3 regions of the Lysinibacillus sp. G4S2 genome follow, and region 3 is predicted to be linked to each of the others. Evidence: riboswitches for the same ligand, from Rfam matches in the RefSeq annotation. Region 3 holds a riboswitch; each other region holds the start of a gene.
The links. Region 3 has a riboswitch for thiamine pyrophosphate ahead of thiT (energy-coupled thiamine transporter ThiT). Riboswitches for the same ligand answer to the same signal wherever they lie in the genome.
Positions count from the first base shown of each region.

Region 1: linked by a shared signal. The riboswitch ahead of thiC (phosphomethylpyrimidine synthase ThiC) and the one ahead of thiT (energy-coupled thiamine transporter ThiT) in region 3 are both predicted to bind thiamine pyrophosphate.
Region 2: linked by a shared signal. The riboswitch ahead of thiM (hydroxyethylthiazole kinase) and the one ahead of thiT (energy-coupled thiamine transporter ThiT) in region 3 are both predicted to bind thiamine pyrophosphate.

Region 1 is NZ_JAUCFJ010000002.1:228,275-233,288, reverse strand. It holds gene QUF91_RS01435 (catalase) at 1-1,444, shown strand, start outside; gene thiC (phosphomethylpyrimidine synthase ThiC) at 1,638-3,416, opposite strand; TPP riboswitch at 3,551-3,665, opposite strand; gene QUF91_RS01425 (AEC family transporter) at 3,880-4,809, opposite strand; gene QUF91_RS01420 (methyl-accepting chemotaxis protein) at 4,975-5,014, opposite strand, start outside.
Region 2 is NZ_JAUCFJ010000002.1:4,129,392-4,134,405, forward strand. It holds gene QUF91_RS20965 (RDD family protein) at 108-725, opposite strand; gene sppA (signal peptide peptidase SppA) at 738-1,751, opposite strand; gene mbcS (acyl-CoA synthetase MbcS) at 1,938-3,512, opposite strand; TPP riboswitch at 3,700-3,798, shown strand; gene thiM (hydroxyethylthiazole kinase) at 3,891-4,646, shown strand; gene thiD (bifunctional hydroxymethylpyrimidine kinase/phosphomethylpyrimidine kinase) at 4,646-5,014, shown strand, end outside.
Region 3 is NZ_JAUCFJ010000002.1:4,735,683-4,740,696, reverse strand. It holds gene QUF91_RS28345 (LUD domain-containing protein) at 359-511, opposite strand; gene QUF91_RS24305 (magnetosome magnetite crystal formation protein family) at 664-996, opposite strand; TPP riboswitch at 1,120-1,227, shown strand; gene thiT (energy-coupled thiamine transporter ThiT) at 1,394-1,954, shown strand; gene QUF91_RS24295 (hypothetical protein) at 2,150-2,326, shown strand; gene map (type I methionyl aminopeptidase) at 2,377-3,132, shown strand; gene QUF91_RS24285 (hypothetical protein) at 3,158-3,871, opposite strand; gene QUF91_RS24280 (polyphosphate kinase 2 family protein) at 4,071-4,895, shown strand.

The DNA.
Region 1 (5,014 bases), 4.5 Mb from region 3:
TAACCACGATTCAATGTCAGCAGGCCCTCGAGGCCCTTTATTACTTCAAGATGTATGGCTAGTTGAAAAATTAGCGAACTTCAACCGTGAAGTTATTCCTGAACGTCGTATGCACGCTAAAGGATCAGGTGCATTCGGTACTTTCACTGTAACGCATGATATTACTAAATATACAAAAGCAAAAATCTTCTCAGAGGTTGGGAAGAAAACTGAAATGTTTGCACGCTTCTCCACAGTAGCAGGTGAGCGTGGTGCAGCGGATGCTGAGCGCGATATTCGTGGCTTTGCACTTAAGTTCTATACTGAAGAAGGTAACTGGGATTTAGTTGGTAACAACACACCTGTATTCTTCTTCCGTGATCCATTACACTTTACAGATTTAAACCACGTGGTAAAACGTGACCCACGTACAAATATGAAAAACGCTAATTCAAACTGGGACTTCTGGACTTTATTACCAGAGGCACTTCACCAAGTAACAATTGTTATGTCTGACCGTGGTATTCCTTCTGGTTACCGCAATATGCATGGTTTCGGTTCTCACACTTATAGTTTTATTAACTCTGAAAACGAGCGCGTATGGGTTAAATTCCACTTCACTACAGAGCAAGGCATTAAAAACTTAACAGGTGCTGAAGCTAATGGATTAATCGGTAACGACCGTGAATCTTCACAACGTGATCTATATGAGTCAATTGAGAATGGCGACTTCCCTAAATGGAAAATGTCCATTCAAGTAATGACAGAGGAACAAGCTCGTGAGTTACCATATAATCCATTTGACTTAACAAAAGTATGGTATAAAAAAGACTTCCCATTAATTCCTGTAGGTGAATTCGAGTTAAACAAAAACCCGGACAACTACTTTGCGGAAGTTGAGCAATCAGCATTTGCACCGTCAAACATTATTCCTGGTATTAGCTTCTCACCAGACAAAATGTTACAAGCTCGTATCTTTGCATATGCAGATGCACACCGCTACCGCTTAGGTGTAAACCACCACTCGCTTCCTGTAAACGCACCAAAATGCCCATTCCGTTCATTCCACCGCGATGGTGCTATGCGTTTCGATGGCAACCTTGGTTCAACTTTGGGCTATGAACCAAATAGCTACGGCGAATGGGAGCATAACTTAGACTATAAAGAACCTGAATTACGTATTGACGGTCATGCTGGTATCCACGACTTCCGTGAAGACGATAACAACTACTTCGAGCAGCCAGGTAAATTATTCAATCTAATGACTGCTGAACAGCAACAACGCTTATTTGAAAACACTGCCAACGATATGGCACCAGTTGAAGAATTCATCAAGCGTCGCCACATTCTTCATTGCTATTTAGCTGATCCAGCATATGGTGAAGGTGTAGCAAAAGCTATGGGTCTTTCATTAGAAGGTATGGATCTTTCAAACCCATACGTAAAACAACCAACTAACGTTTAATTTTCTACTATTTATTGATATCCAAATCCACTTTTTACTCCATGTGAAGGGCAACTTCACATGGGGTTTTTTTGTCTTAATGACAAAATGAGGGCTCATCATCATAACGTGGGGTTGATTTCCGTTCCGACTGGGCCTATGAATCAAAATAAGGCTTGTGCCTAAGTTGATAGACACAAGCCTTCTCTAATAATTATTGATAAATTTGACTGCCTGCCTTTTTAAATTCCTCTGCCTTTTCCTGCATACCTTTATGAATAGCTTCAGTAGTATTCATATCTCTATCCTTCGCATAATTACGAATATCCTGTGAGATTCTCATACTGCAAAACTTAGGTCCACACATTGAACAGAAGTGCGCAGTTTTCGCTCCTTCTGCAGGCAATGTTTCATCATGATATTCTACTGCACGCTCTGGATCTAACGATAGGTTGAATTGATCGCGCCAGCGGAATTCAAAGCGTGCTTTAGATAGTGCATCATCACGTTGCTGTGCTCCCGGATGCCCTTTCGCTAAATCAGCGGCGTGTGCAGCAATTTTATACGTAATAACCCCTACACGAACGTCCTCACGATTTGGTAAGCCGAGATGCTCTTTAGGTGTTACATAACATAGCATTGCCGTACCAAACCACCCTATCATCGCAGCACCAATAGCTGATGTAATATGGTCATAGCCAGGAGCAATATCTGTTGTCAGCGGCCCTAAAGTATAGAAAGGAGCCTCTTTACACAGCTCTAACTGCTTGTCCATATTTTCTTTAATAAGATGCATTGGTACATGCCCTGGCCCTTCTACCATCACCTGTACATCATGCTTCCAGGCAATTTGCGTTAATTCCCCTAGCGTTTCTAGCTCCGCAAACTGTGCCTCATCATTAGCATCTGCAATAGAACCAGGACGCAAACCGTCACCTAAAGAGAAGGCAACATCATAGGTTTTCATAATTTCGCAGATTTCTTCAAAATGTGTATATAAGAAGCTCTCTTGGTGGTGGAATAAACACCACTGCGCCATAATCGAGCCTCCACGGGACACTATGCCCGTTACACGATTAGCTGTTAATGGCACATAGCGTAGTAGTACCCCTGCATGAATCGTGAAGTAATCAACACCTTGTTCGGCCTGCTCAATCAACGTATCACGATACACTTCCCACGTTAAATCCTCTGCCACACCATTTACTTTTTCAAGCGCTTGATAGATTGGCACTGTTCCTACTGGCACTGCGGCATTACGAATAATCCATTCACGTGTCGTATGAATATGCTTTCCAGTCGATAAATCCATAATGTTATCAGCACCCCAGCGTGTAGCCCATGTCATTTTTTCTACCTCTTCCGCAATTGAGGATGACACCGCTGAGTTTCCAATATTGGCATTAATTTTCACGTGGAAGTTACGTCCAATAATCATTGGCTCGGCTTCAGGGTGATTAATATTAGAAGGCAAAATAGCACGACCTGCCGCAATTTCTGAGCGCACGAATTCAGGGTCTATATTTTCGCGAATCGCTACAAATTCCATTTCTGGAGTAATTATTCCCTTTCGCGCATAGTGAAGCTGTGTTACATTTCTACCTTTCTTAGCACGCAGAGGTTTTCTAGATAAATCAGGAAAAACATTTTCTTTAATACGTGGATCATCAGCATTACGGAAACCGTTATCCTCTGGCTTAATAGTACGACCTTCGTATTCCTCGACGTCCCCCCGTTCTTTGATCCATGCACTACGTAAAGCTGGCAATCCTTTCGTAATGTCTACTTTATATGCAGGATCAGTATACGGGCCACTCGTATCATAAACACGAACCGGCGCATTTTCCTCTTCACCAAAGCTTCCTGTCGTAGGACTTAAAGCAATTTCACGCATTGGTACTAAAATATCTGGTCGAGATCCTTCTACGTAAACTTTTTTACTTCCTTCAAAACTAGACATAATCGTAATATTCTTGTCGCTAACTGTTGTCATAAACTACTTCGCTCCCTTTTATATTTATATAAGGACCGAATCTAGCTCACCCCAACAAAAACAAAAGCCGAATCCAAAAAATTTTTGGATCCGGCTAAGAATGTAAAGGTATAGTTATCGCAAATAACATAGAGTGCAATAATGGTTAACTTTCCCACGCTGGTATGAGCCAGATCAGGTCCAAAGGGTCAAGAAACCTCAATGCGTTTCCCTCTCAGCCTGACTCATCAGACTCCCCTAGTTAGTACTTATTAAGTTTGATGCTAGTGTAGCAGATATTGCTAAGAGATGGAAGCTTCATTTGATAATTTTTGGCACACTCATCAAGTGTCATATGAAAGCTTTGAAGATTTATCGGAACAATTTCAGTTTTTATCGGAACAAAATCTCATTTTATCGGAACAATTTTAGCTTTTATCGGAATATTATCTAGTTTTATCGGAACGATTTCAGTTTTTACTCACTAGGTAAACAACAGCTCCGCTACATAAATCACAATCGTCACTGTAATACAGCTTACAATCGTTGAAAATAAAACTGTTTGTGCAGCAGTTGCCGATTCCACGTCATATTCTAATGCCAAACTAGAGCTATTTCGCGACGTTGGGAAAGAACTAGCTATAAAAAGAGATTGTGCCACGACACCATCTAAACCAAGTGTAAAAATGATAAGTAATGCTACGGCTGGCCCTACGATTAGTCGTGTAAAACAACTAATAAATACCGTCTTATTGAACATCGATTTGATTTCAAGCTGTGATAGCTGGGCCCCTAATGTTATTAACGCTACAGCGATAAAGCCATCTGCCACATGGTCTATCGGAATTTTTATAAACTGCGGGATAGCGATATCAAAAAAGTTCAGCGCTACACCAATAATAAGCGCATGAATAATAGGCATTTTGAGGAAATCTTTCACAATGGACATGCCCGATTTCGTTGAAGAAATTAAATTGTATAAGCCGTATGTATAGGTCGTCATATTTTGAAATATCACAAGAATGACCTGAATCGCTACTCCAATCGGCTGCGTCACGAAAATCATTTGCGCGACCGGAATACCATAGTTGCCTGAATTAATAAGGACAACACTATTTTTAAACACTGCAGCCTCTGTTTTTACTAAACCAAGTCCCTTTGCTATAAAGTGACTAAGCACCATTTGACTGCCGATAAAGAGTAAAATAAATAACGCAACTTGTCCAAGTACCGACAGCTCGATACTCGTTTCATATAAATTCACAAAAACAGCGGCTGGCATGAAGCAATATGTAATAAGCTGAGATAGCGCTTTTAAATTAAAGCGAAATTTCTTTTGTAAAACTGCACCAAGTACTAAAAGCACTAAAATAGGAGCTACAATTTGGAAGAAGATCATACCGAGATACATCATATCGATGTCCCCCTTTCCTCTCCTATAGTAGTGCTGTTTTTATGCTCGGTCAATGCACCTCAACGTTAACCTAGCAGAAATGTACAACACGTTTTTATTAGGAAATGCAACAAGAAAGACTGCCTCATATATCAGACAGTCTTTCATACAAATCATTATTTAACATTAAGCAAGCTTAAATCGATTAACGACCGCTTGTAGTTCC
Region 2 (5,014 bases), 610 kb from region 3:
TTGCACCATTTTCCAACTGAAAGTGCCTAGTTGGAACGGAAATCCCTCCACATTATGAACTACAAAAATAAAGAGCTGTCTCACTTTTAACGAGACAGCCCTAGCTATTATTCTTCGTCTTTTTCCTCTAGCTTTTCAGGTTCAGTTTTCTTCTCTAGAGATACAGATTCAGGTATTTCCTCTTTGATTGGCACAGATGGTTGCACGATGTCTTTTTCAATATAAACTTTTTCATGAACAACTGCTGTATCTGCAAAAAAATCATGTAGACCTTGATTGTTTGGTAAAATGACTACAAGAATATACAGTGGCATAAAAACGTTGTTTATGATACGTCCTATCCAATCACGGAATAACACATCTGACCAAGTTAGCTTATCATGTTTTAATGAAATAACACGTAACCCAAATATCATTTTCCCTAATGTTTGCCCAAAAAATTTCGTCATTAATACAAAATAACTGTAATAAACAATAGCAGATATAATCGAAATCGGTGCATACCACACTGTTTCAGATAATGACCAATCCATTAAATAAAAAATTGGGTTAACGAGAATTCCGATTACTGCTGTAATCATCAATCCATCCAATAAAAATGCCCAAAAACGTACCCAAAAGCCTGCAGTTTTTAGCGCATAATTTTTATTCGCAATTGGCTTATCAATTGGGAGGGCATCTCCCGTAGAGGGTGAACCTTGCATAACAATTTCATTGTTTGTCATTGTACTCCCTCCTTAGTATTCGCCATATAAGTACATCATTTTTGGTGCTTTATATTCCGTCATAATTTTCATCAGCATTTTTTCCTCTGCTGATGGACCGAACATGGATCCAATCTTCATACCAACATACGATTGCAAGCCACCCACATCATATGAATACTCAAATAATTCTGCGTCCTCTAAGCCAAAGTCTTCACGTAGTGCCGCAACTGCTGCTTCCTCATCACCAATTTCATCAATTAAGCCTGCTTCAAGAGCCTTCGTACCGCTAAGAATTCGACCATCGGCAACTTTTTTCACTTCAGCTTCAGACATACTACGTCCTTCTTCAACAATATCAACGAATTCCTCATACGTTTCATTAATCATATCTTGCATCATTGCACGCTCTTCCGGCGTCACTTCACGCATTGGACTAAGCATATCCTTATGTGCACCAGATTTAAATGTTTCATATTTAAAACCAACTTTTTCAGCTAGTTTTTGATAATTTATGGATTGCATAATGACACCAATCGAACCTGTAATTGTATCACGTTGTGCAAATATTTTATCTGCTGGTGCTGAAATATAATAACCACCTGAAGCAGCCATCGAATCCATAGAAACATAGATTGGAATTTGTCGCTCTTCTTTAATTTTCACGAGCTTTTTATATATTTCTGCTGATTCCTTTACACCACCACCTGGTGAATTAACACTTAGGACAATACCTTGTACAGACTTATCATTTAAAATAATATCTAATTGATTTAAGAAAAATTGATGATCATACGCAACTGGTTGCCATACTGTGCCTGAACCAATATCTTGAATCGTACCATCAACCTTTAAGTATGCAATACGTTTATCCATATTGCCGTCTTCTTTAACCGCTTCTGTTATCTCCAAATTGTTTCCAGCTACTAAGCTATCAAAATTGCTAAAGAAATCTGATTTAAAAATTGCAAATAGGGTGTTCATCCCCAATGAAAATACTAATAGGACACCTGCAATTATTAAAGCAACCCACCTTTTAACATTCATGTCTTTCCGCCTCCTCTTCACGTTATACGATTGACATTCTAATTTGTTTCACTTTTTTGCAACAATATGCAAATGTTTTAACCTATATTACATTACCTAATATCACGAAAAAAATCAAAGTTCATAGAAAAAGCGCGAACTTTGATTTTATCGACATTATTTCCTAGGAAATGATTAATGTCTGCTCTATTGATTTTTTTCTTGCTCACGTAATTCGACACGACGAATTTTGCCTGATGAAGTCTTTGGTAGCTCCGTTACAAATTCAATCGCGCGAGGATATTTATATGGCGCTGTTAAAGTCTTCACATGGTTTTGTAGTTTTTTTATCAGTGCTTCATTACCAATTTCTCCATCATGGAGCACGATATATGCCTTCACAATATTTCCACGAACCTCATCTGGACTCGCAACAACTGCAGTTTCTTTAACTGCTGAATGCTTCAATAATGCATCTTCTACTTCAAATGGTCCTATCGTATAGCCAGACGAAATAATGATATCATCTCCGCGTCCTTCAAACCAAAAATAACCATCTTCATCTTTATATGCACGATCTCCGGTAATATACCAATTGCCTCTAAATTGTAAATTTGTACGTTCTAGATCATTTAAATATTTTTTAAATAACGCGGGTGTTTCACGGTGTACAGCAATATCTCCAACTTCTCCAATTGCAACTGGATTTCCAAAATCATCGATAATTTCAACAGTATTTCCCGGAGTAGGTTTACCCATTGAGCCAATTCTAGCCTTCATTCCTACCATTGTACCAACAAGTAACGTATTTTCTGTTTGTCCATAACCATCTCGCACTTGTAAATTCAAGACCTCCGAAAATACTTTTATCACTTCACTATTTAAAGGCTCGCCTGCTGACACGGCTTGACGAATTGCACTTAAATTGAAATCTTGTAAATTTTCAAGTGCTGCCATAAATCGATATTCGGTTGGTGTACAGCACAGAATATTAATATGGAATTTTTCAAGCAGCGTGAGGTATGTTGTCGCATCAAAGTGACCTTTGTAGACAAATGCTGTTGCACCACTTCCTAATGTAGCGAGAAACGGACTCCAAATCCATTTTTGCCAGCCTGGAGCTGCTGTAGCCCAAACTATGTCACCTTCTTGAACACCTAACCAATTCGGTGCAGTTGTTCGTAAATGTGCATAACCCCAGCTATGTGTATGTACGGCTGCTTTTGGATTGCCTGTTGTACCACTCGTATAGGCTAAAAATGCAATGTCAGTACTTCTAGTAGGTGTAGAACTTATGTAGGTTGTTGGTTGGCTTTGCATTTTTTCAAGCAACGGCTGCCATGATTCATGTGCATGGCCAATGACAAATTTCTGTATGCCTTGTGAATTTTGAACAGCATCAAATTGTTCAACATAAGGCTCAAATGCAACAACGCCTTTTGCATTAGCATGATTGATTCGATATTCAATATCTTTAGTTCTCAACATCTCTGAGCTTGGTATAATCGTTAGCCCCGCCTTTAAGGCCGCAAGATAAACGATATACGCTTCAACTGATCTTGGTACCATGACTAAAATAACATCATCTTTTGTTAAACCATAAGATGTAAATACATGTGCTGCCTGATTCGCCTTTTCAAGTAAACTAGCATATGTAATGTATTGAATTTCCTCATTTTCGTTATAAACGATCAATGCATTTTTTGTAGAATCCTGTGCATATTTTTCGATTTCCTCTGAAATGTTATACCACTCTGGTGCGATTAAATCTTGTCGTTTCATGGCAAATGCCCCCTTTTGCTATGCTCATTATAAAACTCAATTTTTATCATTTTCAATGAAAGGCACTCAATTTTAAAAAGTCATGACAACTATCATGCTCTGCTATATGGCATCAGTCACGTCTTAGTTCAAAAAAACTCTCTATTGAACACTAAAGAAAAATATGGTACATTTTGGTCAACTAAAAGCAAGATTGCAGGGGGACTCATTTAGAGTTGAGAAGGTAAAACCTGACCCTTTGAACCTGTTAGTTAATACTGACGTAGGGAGCAATTCACATCTAATTCATTGATGAAAGGCTCTTTTTACGTGTTTTTTTCTGCACGAAAAAGGGCCTTTTTTGCATGCTTACGTCCATCCATTAGAGGAGGACTTAAATTGATTATTCAAAATATCCGTAAACAAAATCCACTGATTCATTGCATTACCAATTATGTTGTGGCAAATTTCCAAGCAAATGGCTTATTAGCAATAGGCGCTTCGCCAGTCATGGCTGATGACAGTCATGAAGTTGAAGAAATGGTCGCTATTGCTTCAGGCTTATTGTTAAATATCGGTACCCTTAATGAACAGATGAAAGAATCAATGCTACTTGCAGGAAAAAAGGCAAATGCTCAGGGCATTCCCGTTGTTTTAGATCCTGTTGCTGCAGGTGCAACTTCTTACCGTAAACAGACGGTACAGCAATTATTGGCGGAAATAAAATTTGCAGCAATTCGTTGTAATATCGGAGAGCTTGCAGCGATTGCCAATGTAGACTGGCAACAAAAAGGCGTAGATAGTGGTACTGGTTCAATTTCATTAGAAGTTGAGGCAAAACAAATAGCTCAACTCTACAATTGTATTGTTATTGTGACCGGTGAAAAGGATTTTATTACTGATGGCAAACAGCATCAATGGGTTACAGGTGGAAATTCTCAAATGACAGAAGTCACTGGAACTGGCTGCTTATTAAGTGCTATTTGTTGCGCCGCCTACACCGCAGGGAATGAACCATATTACCAATTGGTCGATACTTTATCGCTTTATAAAAAAGTGGCAGAACAAGCCGCTTCTGCGACTCATTACATTGGCGATTTTCAAATAACAATATTGAATGAACTACATCGTCTTTCCAAGGATGGTGAAGAATGATGCATATTGTAACGACAATTGCTGGTTCAGATAGTGGTGGCGGTGCGGGCATACAAGCTGATTTAAAAACATTTCAGGAATTAAAGGTGTTTGGAACGTCTGTTATTACAGCTTTAACTGCCCAGAACACACTTGGTGTATCGGATGTCTTACCAATTGAAGTTAGCTTTGTTGAAAAACAACTTAAAGCACTAATCGAGGATTTTTCAATTAGTGCTATTAAAACAGGAATGCTATTTTCTTCCGAAATAATTCAATCAATCGCACATATTTTAGCCGAAGTAAATATTCCACTAATTGTCGATCCAGTCATGATTGCAAAAGGTGGCGAAAGCTTATTACAGCAAGAAGCAATTGTTGCAATACGT
Region 3 (5,014 bases):
CGAAGAGCCATATTTTATTTAATATGACGCCTTAATTTCATTTCAACAACAATAAAAGAGACTGGGACAAAACTGGTCAAAACCTTAAAAAGCGCGAGAAATCAATTTAGAAACGTTGATTTCTCGCGTTTTTTTGATGTTAAATTTTGCGTAAAAAAATATGCTTATGTGCAAATTATCAGTGCGGTCAGATAATAGGTAGATGTCGATATTTTTCGAAAGTTGGTTGATAAATTAAAAAAGTTGGGTGATAAATCGATAAAGTTGGTCGATAAACAATCAAAAGTTCTCGATAAATCTCAAAACTGCAGCTCATTAAAAATTTTTGTCGCTGCACTTCTGTTGCAGAAAACCCTTCCTATAAATCATCAATAATAATGTAGGTCATGTACATAGGGCCGTGAACACCGACAACTAAAATTATTTCAATATCAGCAGAGTTACTAGGTCCGGAAATAACCCCATTTAACTTTAGGAGCGTATTATTTCTTATAGATGTTTTTGGAGGAATTAGTTGTTCCCTTCTTTGTAGCGATTACTTTTTTTACAATTGGGATAACGAAAGGTGCTAATTTTACGGCGGTTTTGACAACTTTAGATACTTTCATTAAAATAACAGCTCCTTTAACTCTTAGTATTACCTGTTCAATTCCGTAATGAAACTTATCGGATCACGCGAACAGCTTGAATAATATTCCAAATTACGATGCCTAGAGAGATGAGTAAGTAAATTGCGAATGAAGCAAACCAAATGATAAGAAACGTAGTGCTACCTGAATCCGGTTCAAAAGTGTTAAATGATAAAGTTGAGAAGATAAAGACGGCGAAGAAGATAATTCCAAACACGACTGGAATTAAATGAGATATAAGTGCTCGGATAGAATGTTTCTTGACGTAGCTATCTTTTGAAACAAAATAAACCACTATTGGCACAATAAAAGGTGCGAACAAAATACTGAGATAACTAAAGGCAGACAAAACTTTTTGGTTCTCCATAGTAGTACCTCCTTTTTTTATATTTACGCATGAAAAACAGCAAAGTTTCAAAAAAAATGTGGAAGAGGTTGTAATCATAACCGTGTTTGCGTACAATTAGGTAGTTCAATTAAATTAAGATGTAACGACCACAAGGGGAGCTGATGATGTCAGCTGAGACTGGGCACTTAATGCCTTGACTCTTTGAACCTGTAAGTTAACACTTGCGTAGGGATGTGGATAGAAACCGACACTTTTACGATGTGAGGCTCTGTCCTGGCATCGTTTTTTCTTTATTCGGTCACTAAAAACGTACTGAGTAGAGATTAAGTCTTTTTGGTGTCAGATAGGGACATATTTATCGAATGTTTTCTATTCCTGCTCTTGTATCCTACATCGGAACAAAGGAGAGAATAATATGGACAAAAAAAGACTTTTAATGCTTGTGGAGATTGCAATATTCGCAGCGATCGGTCTAGTGCTTGATCAGGTTTCCTTTAAAGTATGGGCACAAGGTGGCTCTGTTAGTCTAGTGATGGTGCCAATAATTTTAATAGCATTCCGATGGGGCCTTATTCCAGGTCTAACGACGGGCTTACTAATTGGTGTTATGCAAACAATGTTTGGTGCCTATATTGTACATTGGCTTCAAGGATTACTCGATTACGGCGTTGCCTTCACTGTAGTTGGTTTAGCTGCAATTGTTCGTCGACCAGTACTTGAGGCTGCGAAAAATTTAAACAAAACAAAAATGGCACTTTATATTATTTTAGGAACTGTATTAGCAGGGTTTTTACGTTATGCGGCACATACAATTGCTGGCGCTGTATTTTTCTCAGAATATGCTGGCGATCAAAATGCATGGATTTATTCAATCATCTATAATGGAACATATATGCTACCAGCAACGGTTTTAACAGCAATTGTTGCTGTTCTGTTATTTACAGCCGCTCCTCAATTAATGCAACGAAAATCATAACTATTATGCCCTTCACATGAGTGGAGGGTTTTTATTTTTATTAAATTGAATGGGGGATTATTGCTTTTTTAGCTAGTTAGGGATGACGTATAGTAAACCGTATGTTATGAAAATAAGTTGTTCTTCGTTCCGGCTGGGCGACTCTTTGGGGATCAGCGTCACAGATGAGACCCTGCAGCGCAGCGGATGTTTTCTGTGCTAAAGCAAAGCGACAGCAACAAATGTATTCTCTGTGCTAAAGCGAAGCGACAGCGGCAAAGCGCCCAGCCGGAACGGAAATCGATCTCACGTTTTGGAGATGAGCCTGTTTTTCAGCACTTTACAATTTATGATGACATACAATATTTAAAGCGTTTAGCGTTTTTTGTATAAAAAGTTATGTTATATTATTGAATAGATATTAGATGAAAGGGACGTTAAAAATGATCGTAAAAACGCAAGAAGAGATTGAAGCCTTTAAAAAAATCGGCCGTATTTGTGCTGAAATTCGTGAAGCAATGAAGGCCGCTACAAAACCAGGTGTAACTACACTGGAACTAGATGAAATTGCAGGCCGTATGTTTGCTGAGGCAGGAGCAGTTTCTGGACCTAAAGGGGAGTATGATTTCCCAGGATACACATGTATTAGTGTTAATGAGGAAGTCGCACATGGTATTCCAGGTAAACGTGTGATTAATGAGGGAGATATCGTAAACATTGATGTATCTGGTTCATTAAATGGCTATTTTGCTGATACGGGTATTTCATTTGTAGTTGGTGAAGGCTATGAGGATAAAGAAAAGCTATGTCGCGTAGCTAAAAGTGCTTTTGATCGTGCAATGACAAAAGTAAAAGCAGGCTCGAAATTAAACCAAATCGGAAAAGCTGTTGAGCGTGAAGCGTATGCCAATGATTTAACAGTGATCATGAACCTAACAGGTCATGGATTAGGTCGTTCATTACATGATGAGCCAAATCATATTTTAAACTATTATGATGCATGGGATTCTACAATTATGAAAGAGGGCATGGTGCTTGCAGTCGAGCCATTTATCTCGGCAAAAGCGGAGCATATTGTGGAATCTGGTGATGGCTGGACATTCGTTACGCCAGACAAATCATTAGTTGCTCAAATCGAGCATTCAATTATCGTTACAAAAGACAAACCAATTATTTTAACTTCACTTGATGAACAATAAAAAAGCTAAAATCCTGCTAACCAATTTATTTTTGGTAGGCAGGATTTTTTTTGATAAATAATATACCGACAAGTAGCACTCCACATAAAAATAAAGATGCCGTTGTCACAAGTAGCTCATCTAAACCATTATGTAACGCAACCCCAACATAGGACCAGATAAATACACTTGGATACATAATATCAAAATGATGGAATCGAATATGTAGCGCTATTGCGACCCCGATTGTCAGTAAAATAACTGCCCAAAGTGGATTACTAAGGCCAAAACCATTCCATTGATAAGATGTTAGCGTAAAGCTTACGTTTGTCATCAGTATAAATGTAACCCATGCGAAGTAAATCGAGAAGGGTATTCGACCTGAAGGTGAATGATCGCTGAGAGGGTACGTATTGTACAACAAAAATAAATACAGTACTAAAATAAACGTACTAGCAATTGTCACGATAAATAGTTCGTGATGCCAAAACACAATTGTTAACGCCTGCATGATGCAAATGCTACTAAAGAGAACAGTCTGTTTAATAGATGTCTTTTTAATATTCATGACTAACCAATAACCAAGTAACATGTAAATTACAATCCAAATCACATAGCTAACATTAAAAGGTGCGAATATTACAGGAAAACGATTTGAGATCTCTAATGAAGATTGATCGTTTATTTTCATGAAATAGGATGAAAAGGTTAGGATAAGTGAGACAATATAAGATACTGTCATCAAAATAAATCGAGGCATGTTTTCCTCTCCCTTCGTGTTAAATTGTATAGGGAAAAGACAAATAAGTATAGGACTGTGACATTATATTTTCATTATAACGGAAATTTCTAACAATGTATCGTGTTGTTTAAAATCATCTACAATTTACCATTTGAATAGGCATTCATATATTTCTTTAGTACAATAGGGATATCCAAATGTAAGGAGTGAAGTTTTAATGACTCAAAATTTAAATAATCTAGATTTATCAGTTGAACTAGATAAGAAAATGTATAAAAAGAAATTAAAAGTACTCCAATATGAAATGTTAAATGCTCAACAGTTTTTATTAAACAATAGAATTGGGCTAATTCTAGTATTTGAAGGTATGGATGCTGCTGGAAAGGGTGGAGCTATTAAACGTCTTATTGAGCGTGTTGATCCACGTGGCTATGTCGTACATCCAATTTCAGCACCTCAGCCCCATGAGCTGCGTTACAATTATTTACAACGATTTTGGAGAAAACTGCCACAGCATGGGCAAATTGCTATTTTCGATCGCTCTTGGTATGGCCGTGTATTAGTTGAGCGTATTGAAGGATTTGCAACAAAAGAAGAGTGGTCTCGTGCATACGAAGAAATTAATAATTTTGAAAAGATTTTAACAGCGGGGGATTATATTGTCATTAAGTTTTGGCTTCATGTATCTGATGAGGAGCAGCTTAAACGTTTTAAAGAACGTGAGGAGGATCCATATAAGTCTTGGAAGCTAACAGATGAAGACTGGCGTAATCGTGAAAAATCACCTCAGTACATAGATGCTGCAAATGAAATGTTTGAGAAGACAGATAAGAAAAATGCTCCATGGATCCTAGTACCGGGTGACGATAAAAAATATGCGCGTGTACAAGTATTACAAGAAACAATTGCACATATCGAACGTGAGGCACAAAAACGTGGCCTTCATTTAACAAATGTATTAGACAAAGCACATTTAGAAGATGCGGAATCTTCTAGCCTTGAATTGTTAGAAGAGAAACCTAAAAAACAAAAAGTTAAATAATGAAATGGATGCTGTAACAACAAGAAGAGATGTTTTAGTTGTAGCAGCATCTTTTTTTACATACAATAAAAGTAAAATGGGGTCTCACATCTCAAGCGTTAAAATGTATTGACAATTAT